Regions from separate parts of the Paraburkholderia sp. RCC_158 genome, predicted to be linked through region 3. Evidence: riboswitches for the same ligand, from Rfam matches in the RefSeq annotation. Region 3 holds a riboswitch; each other region holds the start of a gene.

Region 1 (4,272 bases), on a different contig from region 3:
CACGAGGTCCACGTCGTTGTCGAGATCGACGGGATTTTGCAGCGTGACCGATGCGCGCACATCGGTCTTGCCCACATGTCCGCTCCACGATCCCTCGAGCCCCTGCACTTTTGCATGCCCCACGTTCTCCGCCAGATAGATGCCCGGCGTGACCTGCTGATAGTCGATCAGATTCGAATAACGCGTCTGGAAAGCACTCAAACGCATCACGCCCAACGCATTCGACGCGTACTGCAGCGCCGCTTCGAGCGAATGGCTGCGCTCGGGCTGAATCGACGGATTGCCGCTTAGCGGATAGTACAGATCGTCGAAGCTCGGCGCGCGAAACGAATCCGAATAGCTTGCGCTCAGCTTCCAATGCGGCGTGATGTCGAACCCATAGCCGAGATAGTAACTGTTCGCTCCGCCGAAATCGGAGTACTGGTCGCGCCGCACGTTGGCCTGGATCTGATTGCGTCCGAAGCGCGCCGTGTAGCCCGCGAAGACGGAATCGACATGCCGCGTGGGCGCGGCGAACGTATCGGAGTCGAGGCTCTGATCGAGATGCTCGTAGCCCACGCGCAGTTTTTGCTGCGCGGCCAGCGCGAAATCGTTCTGCCACGTGTATTGCCGGTTGTCGGTATCGAAGCGTCCGTTGTAGAGGCCGTTGGTCTTCGATACGCTGCGGTCGTCGCCTTCGGACACGATGAAGTGCGTGGTCCACCAGTCGGTCAGCTTGCCGTTGGCGAACGCCGACACCTGCCGCACTTTCGTGTAGAGGTTGTTCAGATCGGTCGGTGCGCCGTACGCATTGTCGTAGCTGTTGTTGCCGTTCGACTGCAGATAGCGGACGCCCGCGTCCCATTGGTCGTTGAACTTGTGGCGCAGCGACGCCGAAATGCTCTCGTTCAGATAGCCGTTCGCGTTCGGATTCGCGTTGGGCGCCTCGCGCGGATTCAGCGCTGAAAAGCCGTCGTCTTTCGAGCGCGCGAGCGAAATGCTGAAGGTCGTGCGGCCGTCTTTATCCAATGCGCCGTTCGCGCCCACCTGCTGCGTCTGCGTGTGATAGCTGCCGTAGCCCACAGAGAAATTGAAACGCGGCGGATGCGCGCCGCCGTCTTTCGTAAACACCTGTACCACGCCGCCGATCGCGCCCGAGCCGTATAACGCGGACACGTTGCCGTTCACGACCTCGACGTGATCGATCTGATCGAGCGGAATCTGCGCGATTTGCGCGGTGCCGAGACTCACGGAATCGACGCGCACGCCGTCGATGAGAATCAGCGATTGCGTCGACGACGCGCCGCGCAAATAAAGGCTCGCCGTCGAACCGGGCCCGCCTGTACGCGAGATTTGCGCGCCGGGCGCGAGTTGCAGCAGGCCGGGCAGATCCGTTGCGGTGGTGTCGGCCAGGTCCTGCTGATCGAATAGCGACGTCTGCGGGATCGTATCGGCAAGCGCTTGCGGTCCGCGCTCGGCGGTCACCACGACGGGCGATAAAACAGTGGACGATGCAGTGGACGCAGCAGTGGACGAAGCGTCGGCGTTTGCAGGCGCGGCGGCCTGCGCATGCGCGAGATGGGGCAGCCCGGCAAAAGCGAGCAGCACCGCGCGGGCGATGGGGGACAGCATGAAGTGAGATTTCCCGTGGATGGCGTGCGCGGCCCGCTTCCCCGCAGGCCGTCGCGTAACGAGGCGCGTGCGCTTTTGATAATTCGCGCCGCGCGCCCCTCCCTCTGGCCGGTATCCGGGCTAACGACTTTCGATCCCGCCTTCCCACGCGTGACGCGCAGTGGCACACTCGCGAGTTGAACCGGAACACGCGATGGGGATCGAACTGCAAAAGCGCGAACTGCTGTTCGAAATACGATTCGTACCGCAGCACTGAACTGCGATGAGCAGCATTGAACTGCAGCGAATGCGACGAACTGCAATGCGCGCGAAATGCGGTCGCTTACCGTTGCGGGGGCAGCGCAGGTTGGCGCGTTCGGGTAGAACGGCGCGGCCTGCTTCCCGTTTAACTGCGCGCACAATGAAATGCGCGCGGGCACCAGAGTGCGGCCAGTGTATGAGCGCCCTCTGAGTCAGTCAAGAACGCGGGCCGCGAGAGCGATTCATTCGGACAGGGTCGAGCTATTGTCCGACGCGATCTCCGGCACGCGCGTAGTTTCTCTTCTTCAGTCGAAAAAAGGCTGCAAAAAGCGGGGTTGTTACGTCTCGAAACGAGACAAATGTCGGAACGTGCGACATTCCGCGCTAAAATGCGATGTCTTTAGAGGACGCAGCACATGCTCACCGAACTCGAAACACTTTCACAGAATATCGGCAAGCTGATCGCGATCAGCCAGCGCCACAATGAAGCGCGCCTCGCGCTCGAAGAGCAACTCGCGCAGTCGCGCGCCGAAGCCGAAGCTACGCGCACGGAACTTGCGCTGCTGCGCGAGGAACGCGACGCACTGCAAGCGGAGCGCGACGCGCTGTCGGCCAAGATCGACGACGCGCAGGTGCGCCTGAACGCGATCCTCGAAAAATTGCCGCGTGCGCGTGCGCACAACGAGCCGGACAACCAGCTCGATCTGCTCGAGCCCGCTCCGCACGAGGTCGAAACAGAGAGCGACGCCACTCGCCACGGAGAAAATGCATGACGACCAAGCAGATCGAAGTATCGATTCTCGGCGTGCCCTATCGCCTCGCCTGCTCGCCGGAAACGGAAGGCGCGCTGCTTGAAGCAGTCGCGCGAGTCGACGCCGAAATGTCGAAGATCCGCAATAACAGCAACGTGCGCGGCACGGATCGCATTGCAGTCATGGCTGCGCTGTCGCTGGCATCCGAACTGCTTAAGCTGCAAACAAGCGTGCGTCACGGAGAAGCATTTCCCGCTGAAGAAATCCGGCGTACAATGCATCAAATGAACGAGCAACTGGGTACTGTCATCGAGCAGTACAGCGTGCAGTAAGTTGCAAGTAGCATGTTGAGAGCAGTGCGGCCGGTGCTGATACCGGCTGCGGATTCAAACGGAAAGTAAGCAGGCAAGGTTCGTGAAGCATGCACGAACTGCGCGAGGCGAACAGGTCCCCAACGTTTGAGTCAATCGTTTCAGTGTCATCGGTTTTGCTTCATCGGTTTAGCTTCCCTGCCTGGTTCGCCAAGGTCATATATTCCTTGAACCAATGCCATGTGCACGGTTGCGGAAATTTGTAGCACGGGCGTGCGCGTCACTCTGTCTGATGTACCCGAAGTGCTGCTAACTGCGACCAATTCTGAACCCCCGGTTCAGGATGCCGGCCTAGCGGCTAAGGCGGGGACCTTATTTGGAACGGCATCGGACTTGCGTCCGGTGCCGTTTTTGTTTGGGCGCCGTGCTTCTTCAAACCCCTAACGTTCAATTCGATTCATGCGCTACTGGCTAATGAAGTCCGAACCGGACGAAGCAAGCATCGACCATCTCGCCAACGCCGCGCACCGCACGCTGCCGTGGACGGGCGTGCGCAACTATCAGGCTCGCAACTTCATGCGCGATGGCATGCAGATCGGCGACGGCGTGCTGTTCTATCACTCGAGCTGCCCCGAGCCGGGCATCGCGGGGCTTGCTGAAGTCGCGTCCACGGCCTATCCGGACCCCACGCAGTTCGATAGCAAGAGCCCGTATTACGACCCGAAGTCGTCGCAGGAAACGCCGCGCTGGCTGCTCGTCGACGTCGTGTTCAAGAAGAAGATTCCGTTGATTCCGCTCGCCGCCTTGCGCGAGCATGAAGAACTGAAGGGCATGCGCGTGCTCGCGAGAGGCAACCGTCTGTCGATCACGCCAGTGACCGAAGCGGAGTGGCGCTTCATCACGACGCGGCTCGTTTGACGTCGCGCGGCCCACGTTGCCGCAACGCTGCAGCAACGTTGAAGCAAGGTTAAATTAGGGAACCAAGCTCAGGTTACGAGCGCCTAACGGACTCGCAAACGGCTTCGGCAAGTGTCGTGCCGTTGCGTCGCGCTCGCCTCGTCGCGCGCAACCCTGTTCAAGCATGGAGTCCAATAATGACGAAACACACCGCACGTGCACTCGCTTTCGCGCTGGTCTGCGCGGCGCCCGCTGCACTCGCGCTCACGCCCGCCGTTGCGCGCGCGCAGAGCGTCGTGCCCTATCAACCGGCCGGCGTGCTGTCGCTGAATGCGCAAGCGAGCGCGGACGTACCGCAAGACGTGGTCGACATCACGCTCTTTTATGAGCAGGAAGCAAGCGATCCGTCGGCGCTCACGTCAACGCTGAATCAGCGTGCCGATTCCGCGTTGCAAAAAGCA
Region 2 (4,272 bases), on a different contig from region 3:
TTCGGTCAGCGCGTCCGCATCGCTAAAGGCGACGCACGTCCGCTTGTCCTTGCTCAGGACTTCGGCAATGACATCGGCGTCGCGGCCAAACGGCGCGAGAATCAGGACGCGTTGCTCCATGAGCTTACTGCCGCGACGTATCGATGAGGTGATCGGTCGCACCGAGCAGCGCGGTGCTGCCGCTATAAGACGGCAACCCGGAGAGCACGCCTTCGAAGTCGCGCAGCGCTTCGCCCACCTCCACGCCGTTGTTCGACAGCCTGAACTGGCGGATCGAGCGTTCGTGCGCGTTCGCACGGCTCTTCACGGCGGTCACGGCGGTCAGGACTTCGCCGTGGTGCTCGAAGTAACGGAACAGAACGACCACGTCGCTCAGATAGCTGATGTCGATGTCGGTCTGAATTTCGCCGATGATGCCGTGCTGCCCCAGCACGAGCATCGTGATAACGCCTTGCTGGTTGAGATAACCGAGCAGTTCGTGCATTTGCAGCAGCAGGTAGCGTTCGCCCGGCATCGCTTGCAAATATGCATTCAGGCTGTCGATCGCGACATATTTCACGCCTTTTTTCTCGACGGACATGCGAACGTCGCTCGCGAATTCTCCGGGAGAGATTTCGGCGGGATCGATTTGACGCAACGTGAGCAGCCCGCTTTCGACATAGGGCTGCAGGTTCAGGCCGACCGTCGTGCAGCGCGCGATCAGCGTGACGAGCGTTTCGTCGAACACGTAGTAGACGCAGCGCTCGCCTCGCTCGAGAGCCGCGATGAGGCACGAGACCACGGTCGTGGTTTTGCCCACGCCCGAGGGGCCGACGATCAGCGCGTTGGTGCCGGGTATCAGGCCGCCGCCGAGCAGCACGTCGAGACCGGTCGTGCCGGTGCTCACCGTCTGCGTGTCGAAGTCCGCGTGATGTTCGGCCGCGACGAGCCGCGGATAGACCTTGATGCCGCCGGTGTCCAGCGAGAAGTCGTGATAGCCCTCGCGGAACTTGATGCCGCGCATCTTCGCGATGCGCATGCGCCGCCGGTTGCCGCCGTAATCGTGCACGACGTTGTCGAGCGAGATCACGCCGTGCGCGATGCTATGCAATTGAACGTCGGACGGATCGGATGTGTTGTCGTCGAGCAGCAGCACCGTACATGCGCGCGTGGCGAAATAGCGCTTTAACGCAAGGATCTGCCGACGATAGCGCAGCGTGTTCTGCGACAGCAGCCGCAACTCGGAGAGACTGTCGAGCACGATGCGCGCGGGCTTGAGTTCTTCGACTTGCTTGATTACGTTGCGCACAGTCTCGCCGAGTTCCACTTCAGCCGGATGCAGCACGGTCTGCTCGAATTGCGGGTCGAGGCCTTCGTCGGAAAGCAACTCGAGAATGTGGAAGCGGCCGAGATCCCAGCCGTGACTGTCCGCGACCGAGATCAACTCGGAACGCGTTTCCGAGAGCGTAATGTACAGACCTGCCTCGCCTTGCTCAACGCCTTTGAGTAAGAATTGCAATGCCAGGGTAGTTTTACCCGTACCCGGCGCGCCTTCGACGAGGTACATGCGGTGCGGCGTGAGGCCGCCTCCCAGCACGTCGTCGATCCCGTCGATTCCCGAGCAAAGGCGTTTAGGCGTGTGATTGTTCGCGTCGTTTGACATGGCGTAGTCGTGGCGTCAATGAATAAACCGGGCTCGGTCAGCCGGTATCGCCAGGATGCAAGTTGCATGCCTATTTGCAGGGTGCATTCGCTTTGCTTCGCCGCGAGGGCACGAAGCCTGCTGCTTTGGCGCAATCCATCAGCCACTTTCAAGGACGCGCGCCGCTATGAAAACCAGCACGCTGTTCATCAGCACGCTCGCTGTCGCGTTACTCGCAAGCCTCACGCCGTATCGCGCGAGTGCCGATGATTCGCCGAGCCCGTGTTCGTCGTTGAAGCGGATCGTGGCCGCGGCGCCGGACGGATTCACTGCGCTTTCGCCGGACGACGGCAAGGGCGTCGCGCAACCGTATGGCGACGACGCGCAATGCTCGGCGGCGCGGGGAAGCTATCAGTGCATGTGGACGCCGCATCGCGATGCGGGGTCGAGCGCGGACGCATTGCAAGCGGTCGCCGCCGACATTGCTTCATGCCTGCCGGACGCGACGCACGATCAGAATTCGCCGGGACGTCAGCATTTTTATCTTGGTGCGCCGGCGAGGCGCACGCAGATCACGTTGACGTCTGCGGGATCGGGAAAGCTGCGTTTATCGGTATCGGGTAAATGACGATGTGTGTTCTGGGAGACTCACGACGATGCGGGCCACCATGTCCAGCCGCGTTGTTCCGAGCGATGCAGTTCGACCACTGTTAGCGGTGCGATTTCGATGCGAGGGAAGATGGCCGGCGAGGCGCTCAACGCATGTATGACAGCGGCGCGGATGATCGCTGCGTGGGTGACGGCGATGACGTCGCGCGCGTTGCCTGACGCTTTGCCTTGTGCATCGTGGAGCGCAACGTCGAGCGTGTCGAGCCATTCGCCGATGCGCTTCACTGCCTGACTGAATGACTCGCCGCCGTGCGGGGCGGCGTCGGGATCGCGCATCCATGCGGTTAGGTCGATTGGCGCTTGCGCCGCGAGGTCGGCAAGGCGCCGGCCTGTCCAGTTGCCATAGTCGATATCGGCGAGCGCTGCGTCCACCTTCGCGTTGAGACCCAGGGCCGAGGCCGTATCGCGGGCGCAAGCGGCCGGGCTGACAAAAGCGGGCGCTTCGTTGAACGCGGCCAGATGCGATAGATGCGACAAGCGCGCTTGCGCGGCTTGCGCGTCAGCGAGGCCGCGAGCGTCGAGTGGATCGTCGGCGGGAAAGCGGCCCGCGCGCATGGCCGCGGTTGGCGCATGGCTGATCAGCAGCAGCCGAAGGTTCATTTTTCGCGTTCCATTCAATATGCGCGCGCGTCAGTCCGCGCTAGCTGGCGCCGAAGTTTACCGCGTAGAATAGCCGGACTGCGAAGCGCGGAAGCCGGTGAGAGCCCGGCGCGGTCGCGCCACTGTAATCGGCATCGCAAGCCGAAAGCCAGACCTGAGCTTCGCACCATTCCTCTGCAATCGACTACGGGGCGCGTTACCCCAGGAGATGTCCTTCATGACTGAAGCTGTTTTCGATCCCGCTCGCGAGCCCGCCGTTCAGCCCGCGCCGATTCCGCTGCGCGAATTGTTGCCCTGGGCCGTGTTCGGCGGATTGCTGTTGCTGCTCGCGCTGTACTTCGTCGGCGCGGAACAGGGCGCCACGTCTCTCGTGCCTGGCATGTACGTGCATGAGTTCGTGCACGACGGCCGCCATCTGCTCGGCTTTCCCTGCCACTAACGGAGCAGAGCATGGTCGGTAAGTTGTTGTTGCGCGGCATGCTTGCAGGCATCGCCGCAGGACTCGTCACGTTCGCGTTCGCCCGAGTGGTGGGCGAGCCGCAGGTCAATCAGGCGATTGCGTTCGAAGAGAAGGCTGGCGAGGCGGGTGGCTCAGCGCATGGGCATGAGCATGAACATGCGGGTGCGGCTACTGCTGCTGCCGATGCCGATGAGCACCAGCATGCACATGAGGAGGAACTCGTCAGTCGCGATACGCAAGCCGGTTTGGGATTGCTGACCGGCGTGGTCGTGTACGGCGCGGCGTTCGGCGGATTGTTCTCGCTCGTGTTTGCCTACGCTTACGGGCGAGTCGGCCCGATGAGTGCGCGCGCGTTGTCGGCGTGGCTCGCGCTTGGCGCATTCGTCGCGCTGGTGATCGTTCCGAACATCAAGTATCCGGCGAATCCGCCCGCGGTCGGCGACCCCGCGACGATCGGACCGCGCACGGGACTCTTCTTTCTGATGATCGCGATCTCGCTGACAGCGCTGGTCTTTTCGCTGAAGGTCCGACGCCGCGCGGCCATCAAGCTCGGTGCATGGAACGGATCGATTGTGGCGGGACTTGTCTTCGTCGCGATCATTGCCGTTGTGCAGGTGTCGATGCCGGTTATCGATGAAGTTCCTGCGGGTTTTCCGGCAGCGCTGCTGTGGAAATTCCGCGTGGCCGCGCTTGGCATGCAGGCGATTATGTGGGCGACGATCGGGTTGCTGTTTGGGGCGGTTGTTGAGCACAGTTCATTCATGCGTGCAGATAATCGGCGGGTGGGGGCGAGGGTGGTTTGAGGTTGTTGGGCGACGCTATTCGGTCCATGACAGTTCTTTGGCGACAGGGCGACTTCGGTCGCCCTTTTCCGTTTGACAACAGACTACGGACTTTCAGACACATCTGATTGAAGTGAATC
Region 3 (4,272 bases):
CCGGTTCGCGGCCCCACCCAAGCGCGCGATGCGCGATGCAGCGCAGGAACGCCTCGGCGTTCTGCGGCCCGCCTTCGCGCAGATAGCGCCACAGTTGATGGCAGAGATCGGCATCGGCGGTGCTGCGCGCGAGCAGGTTCGGATCTTCCTGCAGATCGCCGGAAAACATCGCGAGCGTCTGCTGTTTGCGCTCCGCAAGCGCGACCACCTGCTCGATGCCGTACGGCCAATACGCCTCGCCGCCAAGATGATCGACCACGACGACGCGCGCATGTTGCAACACGTCTTCGACGTAAAAGTCCACGGAGGCCGGCTGCCGCAGATACGTGACATTCGCGAGGCGCACGCTCGGAAAGCCGTCGCCGAGACGGGGAAACACGCTCGCGAGCAACGACAGCGTCGTATCCGCGGAACTCAGAATGACGATGTCCGCGGGCCGCTGATCAATGCGGATCACGCCTTGCGTATCGTCGACGAAACCGCCCGGCGTGGTGCGCAGCAGATGCATGTGTCTATACCCGCTTACGTCTGTTGCGCGGCGACAGCGGCTGCGACGCCGAGCGCGGCGTCGAATGCGCGTTGTAGCGCAGCCTGGTGGAGGTCTTCACCGATCAGCACGAAGCGGCTTTCGGCGCCTTCGCGTAGTTCTTCCAGTTCACCTTGCTGCCAGCGTCGATCGAAATAACTATCAAAGCGCCGGCCCACGCCTTGAACGACGAGCCGCATCGGCGCGCCCGGCAACGCCGCGAAACCCTTCACGCGATAAATCGTGTTGTTTTCCACGAGTCCTTGCAGCGCGGCGATCACCGCTTCACGCGACTGTGCCTTTGCATTCACGACCACCGAATCGAACTCATCGTGATGATGATCGGCGTCGTCGGCCGAACCGTGGTGATCGTGGCGCAAGTGAATGGTTTCCTCCGACGCCGCTTCAAGCCCGAACAACGCATGCAGATCGAGCGCGCCTTTATGGGCGCGCACGATCTTCACCTGCGGCGGAATTTCGGCGCGAATCACGGCTTCGACCGCGTTCTGGCCTGCTTCGTCGAGCAGATCGGTCTTGTTCAGAATCACCAGATCCGCAGCCGACAACTGATCCTCGAACAATTCGTGCAGCGGCGACTCGTGGTCGAGATTCGGATCGGCCTTGCGTTGCGCGTCGACGGCAAGCGGGTTTTCGGCGAACTGACCGCTTGCCGCAGCGGGTCCATCGACCACAGTAATCACCGCATCCACCGTGAAACTGTTCTTGATCTGCGGCCAGTTGAACGCCTGCACGAGCGGCTTGGGCAACGCGAGCCCCGAGGTTTCGATCAGCACATGGTCGATCTGCTCACGGCGCTCGACGAGTTTTTCCATCACCGGAAAGAACTCTTCCTGGACGGTGCAGCACAGGCAACCGTTGGCCAGTTCATACAATTGGCCTTCGGTCTCGACGCCGTTTTCATCGCAACCAATGCCGCAACCTTTGAGGATTTCGCCGTCTATGCCGAGCTCGCCGAACTCGTTGACGATCACCGCAATGCGCTTGCCGCCCGCGTTCCGAAGAATGTGCCGCAGCAACGTCGTCTTGCCGCTGCCGAGAAAGCCCGTGACGATGGTGACGGGAATCTTGCGCATCTGAACTTGCATGGTGAGTCCATCCGTGAGAGTTGCATCTGCTGGCCGGCCGAATCACGCGCTTTGCGCATGACGTCGCATCGCAAAACGCGGGAACGCACGACGGCCTTGCCGCTACACCAGGGAAACGCAGAATACGGGTATGAGGTCATGAGCGCAGCGCCGCTTCCCCGCGGCGTTCGCCCTTCGTGTTCCGGCCGGTATCCGGGCTGGCGAAAGCGCCGCTTCCCCTTCCCGGACGAGTGATTTCTCGCCCAGTGGTGATATGCCGACGCGGCCTTGCGCGTGGACATCGAAGCCGGCTCCGCGGCGCCATGCAAACCGCCATGACGTCGCTTTTCGCTTACCGTTGCGGGGGCAGCACAGGTTGACCCGATCCATGCGAGGCGGGCGCCCTGTTTCCCGTTTAACTGCATGCGCACGAGCGCGCACACGAGCACCAGAAGTGCGTGCGAGTGTAGGCCGCGCGCCTTGCGCCGTCAAGAAAACGCAAGCCCGGCGCGCTTATCGGACGGGCTTGCCGTGTGCTATCGTATGCGCGCGTCTGGTGCCCGCACATGCGCTCGCGTGTGCAGTTAAACGGGAAACAGGCAGCGCGCTTGCGCTCAACCTGTGCTGTCCCCGCAACGGTAAGCGACCGGCGGCGCGATTATTTTTTGCGCCGCACATGCGTTTTCAGTGCCACTGTCCAGCACATTCGAACGAATGTGGGCGGGAACGCAAAGCGCGTGAGGCCGCCAGCCCGGATACCGGCCAGACGCGGAGGCGGCCGTGCGTTGTTAACGTCACGCCGCCGGCCGCCGGAATCCGCGAGGGACGGATGTGAAGGCGCTCAAGCACGACTTAGGGAAGCGGTCTGCAATCCGCGTTTGCTGTCGTGCGCGAATGCACAGTTTCGAATGACTTCAATTTCCATCACATTGCGTGTATGTCGACGCTGCATGATTGCATGTGCGCCGACGCGGCGCATGCCGCGATGAAACGCGCATGGCTGATCGGCGCAGGCCCCGGCGACGTCGAACTGATGACGCTGAAGGCAACCCGCGCGCTCGCGCAAGCCGACGTGATACTCGTCGACGATCTGGTGAACCCCAACGTGCTGCAATTTGCGCGCGCCGATGCGCGCATCGTGTATGTCGGCAAACGCGGCGGTCATCCGTCGACGCCGCAACACGGCATCGTCGAGCAAATGCTCGCGCATCTGAACGAAGGGCGCAGCGTCGCGCGTTTGAAGGGCGGCGATCCCTTCGTGTTCGGCAGAGGCGGCGAAGAGCAACAGGCACTGCATGCGGCGGGCGTCGACGTCGAAATCGTCAGTGGCATCACGGCCGGCATTGCGGCGCCGGCGGCCATCGGCATTCCGGTCACGCACCGCGATCATGCGCAAGGCGTGGTGTTCGTGACCGGCCACGGCGCGGGCACGAGCGAGCCGGATTGGGCCGCGCTCGCCGCCACGCGCATGACGCTCGTGATCTATATGGGCATGCGGCGGCTGAACGACATCGTCGGCGCGTTGCTGGCAGCGGGCATGTCGGCACAGACTCCGTGTGCCGCGATCGAATCCGCAACGCGCCCCGAGCAGCGGCATGCGCTCGCCACACTCGGTGATTTCGCCGATGCCGTCGCGCGCGCGGGACTCGGCTCGCCCGCGATCGTGGTGATCGGCGGCGTGGCGTCGCTGGCGAAGGATGTCCGATGAAAACGCTTAGCGTGGGCATCGGTTGCCGCTTGCAGACGTCGGCGGAAGAAATCGAAAACGCTGTGCGCGCAGCGCTCGGCTCGCATTCATTCGAAGACATCGCGGCCGTCGCCTCGATCGAAACCAAAGCGCAAGAACCCGGCTTGCTCGCGTTCTGCGCGCGCCACAAATTGCCGCTGCAACTCTTCACTCGCGAGCAGATTGCCGCGCTGCATGTCGCCGAGCCGTCGGCGGCGGCGCGCGAGCATCTCGGCGTCGACGGCGTCTGCGAACCTTGTGCGTTGCTTGGCGCGTCGATCCACGCTGCTGCTCACACGCCCTATCTCGTCGCTCGCAAAACCGTTCACGCGGGCGTCACTGTGGCGATTGCATCGACCGAACACGCGCTGCCGCGCAGCGCCACCTTCACTGACCAGGACCTTCCATGAAGACCGATCCCGAATCGCATCAACGCATGACCGAACGCCGGCGCGAAGGCCACGAAAAGAAGCAGGCCAACGCGACCGTCGAAAAGGGTCTGCTGATCGTCAACACCGGCACCGGCAAAGGCAAGACGACCGCTGCGTTCGGCATGGCCGTGCGCGTGCTCGGCCACGGCATGCGTCTTGGCGTCGTGCAGTTCATCAAGGGCGCGCTGCATACGTCGGAGCGCGACTTTCTCGGCGCGATTGCGAATTGCGATTTCGTCACGATGGGCGACGGCTACACCTGGAACACGCAGGACCGCGACGCCGACATCGCGACCGCGCGCAAGGGCTGGGACGAAGCGCGCCGGATGATCGAAAGCGGCGACTATCAGATGGTGATCCTCGACGAGCTGAACACCGTGCTCAAGTACGAGTACCTGCCGCTCGACGAAGTGCTGTCCGTCATCGCCGCGCGTCCAGAGATGCTTCATGTGGTCGTGACAGGCCGTCATGCGCCCGACGCGCTGATCGAAGCCGCCGACCTCG

What was found. A riboswitch is a leader RNA that binds a small molecule or an ion and turns the genes downstream of it on or off. The one in region 3 is predicted to bind cobalamin.
Region 1: another riboswitch for cobalamin. It lies ahead of AB6809_RS22960 (TonB-dependent receptor domain-containing protein); the one in region 3 lies ahead of cobA (uroporphyrinogen-III C-methyltransferase).
Region 2: another riboswitch for cobalamin. It lies ahead of AB6809_RS31805 (CbtB-domain containing protein); the one in region 3 lies ahead of cobA (uroporphyrinogen-III C-methyltransferase).

The regions. Positions count from the first base shown of each region.
Region 1 covers NZ_JBFUPM010000012.1:192,611-196,882, reverse strand. The annotation lists gene AB6809_RS22960 (TonB-dependent receptor domain-containing protein) at 1-1,611, opposite strand, end outside; cobalamin riboswitch at 1,700-2,049, opposite strand; gene AB6809_RS22955 (hypothetical protein) at 2,268-2,624, shown strand; gene AB6809_RS22950 (cell division protein ZapA) at 2,621-2,935, shown strand; RNA gene ssrS (6S RNA) at 3,107-3,288, shown strand; gene AB6809_RS22940 (EVE domain-containing protein) at 3,374-3,832, shown strand; gene AB6809_RS22935 (SIMPL domain-containing protein) at 4,009-4,272, shown strand, end outside.
Region 2 covers NZ_JBFUPM010000027.1:23,673-27,944, reverse strand. The annotation lists gene AB6809_RS31825 (ATP-binding protein) at 1-120, opposite strand, end outside; gene AB6809_RS31820 (ATPase domain-containing protein) at 125-1,642, opposite strand; gene AB6809_RS31815 (hypothetical protein) at 1,809-2,249, shown strand; gene AB6809_RS31810 (histidine phosphatase family protein) at 2,270-2,890, opposite strand; cobalamin riboswitch at 2,929-3,067, shown strand; gene AB6809_RS31805 (CbtB-domain containing protein) at 3,108-3,329, shown strand; gene AB6809_RS31800 (CbtA family protein) at 3,341-4,153, shown strand.
Region 3 covers NZ_JBFUPM010000016.1:5,601-9,872, forward strand. The annotation lists gene cobN (cobaltochelatase subunit CobN) at 1-508, opposite strand, end outside; gene cobW (cobalamin biosynthesis protein CobW) at 523-1,632, opposite strand; cobalamin riboswitch at 1,798-2,079, opposite strand; cobalamin riboswitch at 2,149-2,393, shown strand; gene cobA (uroporphyrinogen-III C-methyltransferase) at 2,597-3,319, shown strand; gene AB6809_RS25635 (cobalamin biosynthesis protein) at 3,316-3,747, shown strand; gene cobO (cob(I)yrinic acid a,c-diamide adenosyltransferase) at 3,744-4,272, shown strand, end outside.